2 regions of the Arthrobacter sp. CAL618 genome follow, and region 2 is predicted to be linked to the other one. Evidence: predicted binding sites of a transcription regulator. Region 2 holds the regulator's gene; the other holds the start of a gene.

Region 1 (4,208 bases), on a different contig from region 2:
GGGAGGTGTTCCTGAATTCTCATAGGACTCCAGCCTATCCGTAGCTGCCTCACCGCCGGATACGCTGGAGCCATGCGATGGGATCCCACCCAGTATTCTCTGTTCTCTGACCACCGGGGCAGGCCGTTCCTCGACCTGGTCGGTCGGGTCAACCATGCCGATCCGCGGGTAGTCGTCGACCTTGGCTGTGGTCCGGGCGACCTCACCCGGCTGCTGGCCGAACGCTGGCCCGACGCCGGGGTGCTGGGCATCGACTCATCCGCCGACATGGTGCAGCGCGCCAATGACCAAGCCGACCCGCCGCCGAACCTGCGGTTCGAGACCGGTGATATCCGAGACTTCTCACCCGCAGACGACGTCGACGTCGACGTCGTCGTCACCAACGCCGTCCTGCAGTGGGTGCCGGGTCAGGCCGAGCTGGTGCAGAAGTGGGCACGGGTGCTTCGTCCAGGTGCCTGGCTGGCCCTGCAGGTTCCTGGCAACTTCGGATCCCCGGCGCACACCTTGATGCGCGAACTGGCCGGATCGAACGCCTGGCGGGACCAGCTCGGGGGAGTGCTGAGGCATACCGACGTCGTGTCGGAGCCGGAGGAGTACCTGCGAATGCTTAGCGAGGCGCGCATGACCGCCGACGTCTGGGAGACCACCTACCAGCACGTCCTCACGGGACCCGATCCGGTGCTGCAATGGCTGAAGGGCACCGGATTGCGCCCGGTACTGAATGCGCTGTCCGACGACGACGCCGCGGCCTTCGTCGAACAGTATGCTGCCCTGCTGCGTGGAGCCTACCCCGAGGAACCTTGGGGGACAGTCTTCGGCTTCCGCCGGATCTTCGCCGTCGGCGTCAAGACCGGACGAAGTAGGAGCAAGGACCCCGCGGGATAGTTCCCGCCAGCCCTGAGCCGGGGGCCAGCCAACGCACCTGCACACAGGTGGACGGGAAGGTGGGTTCCGACGGCGGTGAGCCCGCCGGACGGCCGGTTTTACCAGCCGCGGGCGCGCCATTCCTCAAGCTGCGGGCGTTCAGCCCCGACGGTGGTGCCCTTCCCATGGCCGGGATGCACGACGGTGTCGTCCGGCAGATAGTCGAAGATCCGCTCGGACACGTCGTTGAGCAACGACTCAAACCGGGCGGCGTCGCCCTGGGTGTTCCCGATGCCGCCGGGGAACAGCGAATCCCCAGTAAACAAGTGTGCCGGGCCGTGCGGGTCGCGGTACAACAAGGCAACGCTCCCCGGTGTGTGTCCGCGCAACTTGATGGCTTCGAGGTCGAAGCCCTCGAAAGTGGCAATATCCCCGTGCTCCAGCCGAACATCCGTAGGCACCGCTATGTCGGTGACGTCTTCCGTGCCGGCCGCAGTGCGCGCTCCCGTCTGCCCGACGACGTCGGCCAGCGCCCGAACATGGTCCCAGTGCGAATGGGTGGTGACGATCAGCGCCAGCTTCGGCTCAGCCGTGGTGTCTGCGGCGCCCTCGGCAAGGAGCGCCATGATGGCGGGAGCGTCATCGGCGGCGTCAATCAGCACCTGTGCGCCCGTGGCCTTCGAGGTCAGCAGGTAGACGTTGTTGTCCATCTCGCTGACCGAGATCGAGCGGATGGTCAGATCCTGAAGAGTAAGCATGAACCCAGTCTAGGCACGCCGGTAAATCGGCAAGACTTTCGGGGCACAGGGGTGCGTGGAACAATATGGGCATCAGCGGTCCGCCCGGGAAATGGCCGGACAACAGTGACGAGTGACAGAGACCGGAAAGGCCACAGTGAATCCAGGCGCAACAGGCAGCTCCGACGTCACCAGTTGGCTCCGCATTGACCAGGCAAGCTCTGTGCCACCCTACGAACAACTCCGCGTGCAGATCCTCGACGCCGCGAACAACGGATCGCTTCCCGTCGGGACCCGCCTGCCACCCGTGCGCACCCTCGCCGGCCACCTCGGAGTAGCAGTCAACACCGTTGCCAGGGCGTATCGGGAACTGGAGCAGGCCAACATTGTGGTCACCCGGTCGCGGGCAGGAACCGTTGTCGCGGCGGCAGGAGATGAAGCACGGCAACGGGCGGCCGCAGCCGCCGACAAATACGCGGATGTGATCAAGGCCAACGGCCTCACCGAGGACGAGGCCGTTGCCTATTTGCGGGCCGCTCTGCGCCGTCGGTGAACATCGGGGGCCAACGCGCCGACGACACGCTGAAAACCAGCCGATCGAATATGTATTCGAACACGGTTTCAATTAGAGTGAATGGGTGTCTATTGCAACTTCGCTCGAATCTGAGTTTTCCGATCCCAAAATGTCGCAGGATCTTTCGCGTCTGATCGTCAAGGGAGCACGCGAGCACAACCTGCGCAACGTTGACCTCGACCTGCCGCGTGACGCGATGATCGTCTTCACCGGTCTCTCAGGGTCGGGAAAGTCATCCCTCGCGTTCGACACGATCTTCGCGGAAGGTCAGCGGCGCTACGTCGAGTCCCTGTCGGCCTACGCCAGGCAGTTCCTGGGTCAGGTGGACAAGCCTGACGTTGACTTTATTGAGGGTCTGTCGCCAGCGGTGTCCATCGACCAGAAGTCGACCAACAAGAACCCCCGGTCAACAGTCGGCACCATCACCGAGATTTACGACTACATGCGCCTCCTCTGGGCCCGCGTGGGACGCCCACACTGCCCCACCTGTGGCGAACCGGTCGCCAAGCAGACCCCCCAGCAGATCGTCGATCAGCTGCTTGAACTCGAAGAGGGCACCCGATTCCAGATCCTCGCCCCCGTGGTGCGAGGCCGCAAGGGAGAGTTCGTCGACCTGTTCCAGGAGCTGACGGCCAAAGGCTACGCCCGCGCCCGTGTCGACGGCGACGTCGTCCAGCTGTCAGATCCACCCAAGCTCGGCAAACAGTACAAACACACCATCGAAGTGATTGTCGACCGGCTGGTGGTCAAGGACGGCATCAGTCAACGGCTCACCGACTCGGTGGAGACGGCGCTCAAGCTGGCCGACGGCCGGGTCCTCGCCGATTTCGTTGATCTACCCGAAAAAGACAGCAAACGCGTCAGGGCGTTCTCCGAGCACCTGGCCTGCCCCAATGAGCACCCCCTGGCCATCGATGAGATCGAGCCACGCTCGTTCTCCTTCAACAACCCCTTCGGCGCGTGCCCCGTCTGCACCGGGATCGGCACCAAGCTTGAGGTTGACGAAGAGCTGGTCGTCCCCAACCCGGACCTGAGTCTGGCGGAAGGCGCCATCGCCCCCTGGTCGCTGGGCACCGCAACCCTCGAGTACTGGACCCGGCTGCTTGAAGGTCTCTCGAAAGAGCTGAACTTCAAGATGGACGTACCCTGGCACAAGTTGCCGGACCGCGCCCGGGAAGCAGCCCTGTACGGCAAGGACCACAAGGTGGTGGTGCAGTACAAGAACAGGTTCGGCCGGGAGCGTAAGTACAGCACCGGCTTCGAAGGCGCTGTGCAGTACATCCACCGCAAGCATCTCGAAACCGAATCCGATCACGCACGCGACCGCTACGAGGAGTACATGCGGCAGATCCCGTGCCCCGCGTGTGGCGGTGCCCGGCTGAACCCGGCCTCACTCTCGGTCCTAATCAATGGCAAATCCATTGCGTCGGTCGCAGCCATGCCAATGCGCGACTGCAGCGACTTCCTCAACAACCTGGTGCTCACCGGCCGTGAAGCCCAGATTGCCAGCCAGGTCCTCAAGGAAATCCAGGCCCGGCTCCAGTTCCTGCTCGACGTCGGACTCGAGTACCTGAACCTCGAACGCGCCTCCGGGACCCTGTCCGGCGGAGAGGCACAGCGCATCCGGCTGGCAACCCAGATCGGTTCAGGACTTGTGGGCGTACTCTACGTTCTCGATGAACCGTCAATCGGGCTGCATCAGCGCGACAACCGGCGGCTGATCGAGACGCTCGCCCGCCTCCGTAACCTCGGCAACACCCTGATCGTCGTCGAGCATGACGAGGACACCATCCAGGAAGCCGACTGGATTGTCGACATCGGCCCCGGCGCCGGCGAGCACGGCGGCGAGGTGGTCCACTCCGGTCTGCTTGAAGACCTCCTCACCAATGAGCGTTCCATCACCGGTGACTACCTCTCCGGTCGGCGGAAGATCGAAATCCCGAAGAAGCGCCGCAAGATCGACAAGTCCCGGCAGCTCAAGGTGGTCGGTGCACGCGAACATAACCTGACGTCCTTCGACATTGCCTTCCCCC
Region 2 (4,208 bases):
CGCCCGAGCGAACGCCTTGAACTGGGCTTCGACAATGTGGTGTGGATCCCGTCCACCCAACACCGTCATGTGCAGACAGATCTGGGCATGCAGGGTGATCGCCTCGAAGACGTGCCGGGTCAGCGAGCCGGTGAAGTGCCCTCCGATCAGGTGGTATTCCTGGCCTGCAGGCTCACCCGTGTGCACCAGGTATGGCCGGCCGGAGATGTCGACGACGGCGTTGGCCAACGCCTCATCCAGGGGCACCGTCGCTTCGCCGAACCTGCGGATCCCGGCCTTCGTCCCCAGGGCCTCCCGGAGCACCTCGCCGATGGTGATGGCGACATCCTCGACGGTGTGGTGGACATCGATGTGCGTGTCACCGGTGGCTCGGACCGTGAGGTCGATCAGTGAGTGCTTGGCCAGCGCAGTCAGCATGTGGTCGTAGAACGGCACCGAGGTGCTGATCTCCGCGCGTCCGGTGCCGTCAAGATCGAGCTCGACAAACACCGACGACTCGCTGGTGGTCCGTTCCCGGCTCGCAGTGCGTCCGACAGTGGTTTCCACGCTCATGGCTATCCTTCGATTGGTACGTAGCGGATGGGTGACGGTAGGGACAGCACCGGGCGCCGCTTGGAAAGGGTCTATCACCAGTCTAGGAGACGGTCCCCTCCAGCAGGGCACCGAGGGTGTCGAGGAACGCTGTGGTTTCCGTCTCGGTGCCTGCGGTGACCCGGAGGTGACCGGGAATACCGACGTCGCGAATCAGCACTCCCCCGTCGAGCAGGCCCTGCCAGATGCGGTGCGGGTCGTCCAGTCCGCCGAAGAGAACGAAGTTGGCGTCCGAGGGCACCGGGGTCAACCCGAGGTGTTGGAGACTGGTCACTATCCGATCGCGTTGCACCTTGATGTTTTCCACGTTGGCAAGCAATCGGTCAGAGTGGGTCAGGGCCGCGTTCGCTGCCGCCTGGGTGATGGCCGAAAGGTGGTACGGCAACCGGACCAGGCGCAGCGCGTCAGCAACCTCGGGGGCCGCCGCCAGGTAACCGAGCCTCGTCCCGGCCATCGCGAAAGCCTTGCTCATGGTGCGTGACACCACAAGACGTTCCCGGCCCGCCAGCAGGCTGAGGGCGCTGACGGTGCCTGCGTGGGCGAACTCGGCATAGGCCTCATCGACGATCACGATTGCCTGCGCGTCGCTGCCCGCCTCATAAACCGCTTCCACCACATCCAGGCCCAGCGCTGAGCCGGTCGGGTTGTTCGGCGAGCACAGGAAGACGAGGTTCGCGCCGGATTCGCGCACTTCGCGGGCCGCGTCGGCGGCGCTGAGCTCGAACCTGTCGTTACCCTGCCCTGCGATATAGCGGGTGCCGGTGCTGCTGGCCAGCAACGGATACATGGAGTAGGTCGGGGGGAAGCCGATGGCTGATCGACCCGGGCCACCGAAGGCCTGCAGCAGGTGCTGCAGTACCTCGTTGGATCCGTTGGCGGCCCACAGGTTTTCGGGCGTCAGTCCGTGGCCGAGGTAGCGTGCGAGATTGGTCCGGAGTTCGGTGAACTCACGGTCGGGGTAACGGTTCAGCCCCCCGACCTCCCGGCTCACCGCATCAACGATTGCCTGCCGGACATCGTCCGGCACTCCATGGGTATTCTCATTGACGTTTAGGAGGATGGGGACATCCAACTGGGGTGCCCCGTAGGGGTGCTTGCCCCGCAGATCCTCACGCAGGGGCAACCGGCTCAACCGCTCAAACTGTTCGCTCACCTGTCAAGGTTAAGCGTGGAGTGCTGCAGGTGCAGAATCGACGGGCCTTCACCCTTCATCAGGATCTTCACCGCGTTCGCAGAAGCTCCACACCCGGTGGCCGATACTGGCCGACCGGGTTGGAGGGTTCTGGGGGTGCAGCACTGGCTGTCGAGGAGTTACCGGTTGGTGGGGACATCCAGTTGCTGCCCTGCCTGCAGCACTGAGGTGCCCAGGCTGTTCAGTTCAACGATCTCGGAGACGACGATGCGCGGATCGCGGTCCGGAGCGAACTCGGTTGCCAGCTGCCAGATGGTTTCGCCGGCTGCGACGCTGACACTGACGGTCTCGGTCACCTCTCCGCCTTCAGCTGATGCCTTGGCAGGCGAGTTGAAAAATCCTGACAACATCAGAACGGCCGACGCGAGTAGCACGATCGGCAATCCGACCAACAGGAGCCGGCCCCTGCGGGTAAGCCGCAGCTTGGTGGCGCCGCTCTTGGTCGCGTCGCTTTCGGTGGTGGGGAAATTCTGGTGTGTGGTGATGACAGACATGGATACACCTCTCTGTACTCTCGAATCAGTCCATTCGGTCCTGGGGTATGAGCCCGGGACCAACCCTGAAGGTTGAAGGCGGTGTTCGAGCTAAAACCGGCGATTCCTGTTTTGTTCGAACTTATCTTCGAATTACTGCTTGTTTATTTTTAGCACTGATTGACGAACTTTGTCGAGACACGATCGAACAAATGTTTGAAAACGTGTCCTGACTCCCTTACCGTTAGGGCAAGGATGAAGGTTCGGGATCCAGCAGAAACCAGCACATCATCCGCCACTGACAAAATAAGCTCGGCCCCTGGAATCCAGGGATCTGCCGGGGTACATGGATTCTTATCGAAGGGACAGCGACCGTGAAAGAGTCCGACGCACCACTGGATGAACCGGCCTCCGACCTTGCCCCGGCTGACCCCGCCCCGGCCGTCCTGCCAGCCCGTGGCCGCCCGCGTGGGCGCCAGGTGCCCAAGGGCATGACGCCCCGCCAGAAGAAGATCCTTGAGACCATTCAGCGGGCCATCGGCACCAACGGGTATCCGCCCTCCATGCGCGAGATCGGAGACACGGTGGGGCTCGCCAGTCTCTCGAGCGTCACCCATCAGTTGTCGCAGCTCGAGCGGATGGGCTATCTCAGGCGCGATCCGAAGCGCCCCCGCGCCATGGAGATCCTGCTTCCGCTGACCCTCGACCATGATCAGCACAGCGGCGAAGAAGGATCGGGGCAGGGCACGACACCGGACGTCGGCGGCGCGATCGACGCAGCCATGGTTCCGATGGTGGGGCGGATCGCTGCCGGCGGCCCGGTGCTGGCCGACCAGGTAGTGGAAGATGTCATGCCGCTACCCCGCCAGTTGGTGGGCCACGGCGATCTCTTCATGTTGCGGGTCTATGGCGATTCGATGATCGACGCCGCCATTTGCGACGGTGACTGGGTAGTGGTCCGGCGCCAGCAGGAAGCACAGAACGGTGACATCGTGGCCGCGCTCCTCGACGACGAGGCGACTGTGAAGACTTTCCGTCAGCGCGACGGTCACACCTGGCTGCTCCCCCAGAACACCCAGTACGAGCCGATCCTGGGAGACCTCGCCACGATTATGGGCAAGGTCGTCTCGGTCATGCGCGCCCTCTAACCCCCGGGCGTGGGTTTTCCTGCCAGCCGCTCCAGGACGCCGACCGCCGTCGTGCGATCGGTGGTGGACCAAAAAGGCGGCAGCGCGGCACGCAGGAATGATCCGTAGCGTGCGTTGGCGAGCCTGGAATCGAGGATCGCCACCACCCCCTTGTCTTCGGCTGCGCGGATGAGGCGTCCGGCGCCCTGAGCGAGGCGGACGGCCGCGTGGGTTGCCGAAACACTCATGAAACCGTTTCCACCGGCTTTCGCTACGGCTCTCGTCCGAGCTGTCATGAGTGGGTCGTCAGGGCGCGGGAAGGGAATGCGGTCGATGGTCACCAGCCGGCACGACCGGCCTGGCACATCGACGCCCTGCCAGAGTGACATGGTGCCGAAGAGGCACGTGTCCGGCTCATCCGAGAATTGTTTGACCAGCGCCGACATTGACGATTCGCCCTGGCACAGGATTTCGAAGTCGACCCGAGGGCGCAGTGCTTCGGCCGCGTCTTCGGCCGCGCGGCGGGAGGAAAAAAGTCCCAGCGCCCCACCCCGCGATGCTTTCAGCAAGACCTCCAGTTCGTCGAGCTGCTCAGGCGAGGTGCCCCGCTCCGGCTTTGGAAGGTCCTTCGCGACATACAGGACGCCCTGCTTCGGGTAGTCGAAGGGGCTGCCGACGTCGACGCCGGTCCATGACGGCGCCGAGGCGCCCGCGAGACCGAGCGAACCGGCGACTGGACCGAATTCGGCCCCGATGGCGAGCGTTGCCGAGGTCAGGACCACTGTGTGATCGGCGAACAGGCCTTCCCGCAGCTTCCCGGCCACG

The links. The regulator LexA, encoded in region 2, represses DNA repair genes until DNA is damaged. The targets are predictions, from matches to a motif close to TCGAACANNTGTTCGA.
Region 1: a site for LexA is predicted at 2,199-2,214, ahead of uvrA (excinuclease ABC subunit UvrA). Genes of this name have one in related genera too.

Annotation. Positions count from the first base shown of each region.
Region 1 covers NZ_ASZW01000045.1:8,244-12,451, reverse strand. The annotation lists partial or broken gene K728_RS0102680 (DEAD/DEAH box helicase) at 1-23, opposite strand, end outside; gene K728_RS0102675 (trans-aconitate 2-methyltransferase) at 73-885, shown strand; gene K728_RS0102670 (MBL fold metallo-hydrolase) at 984-1,622, opposite strand; gene K728_RS0102665 (GntR family transcriptional regulator) at 1,759-2,154, shown strand; gene uvrA (excinuclease ABC subunit UvrA) at 2,285-4,208, shown strand, end outside.
Region 2 covers NZ_ASZW01000189.1:7,657-11,864, reverse strand. The annotation lists gene hisB (imidazoleglycerol-phosphate dehydratase HisB) at 1-552, opposite strand, end outside; gene K728_RS0111445 (histidinol-phosphate transaminase) at 635-1,744, opposite strand; gene K728_RS0111440 (LysM peptidoglycan-binding domain-containing protein) at 1,903-2,277, opposite strand; gene lexA (transcriptional repressor LexA) at 2,748-3,404, shown strand; partial or broken gene K728_RS23250 (ATP-dependent DNA helicase) at 3,401-4,208, opposite strand, start outside.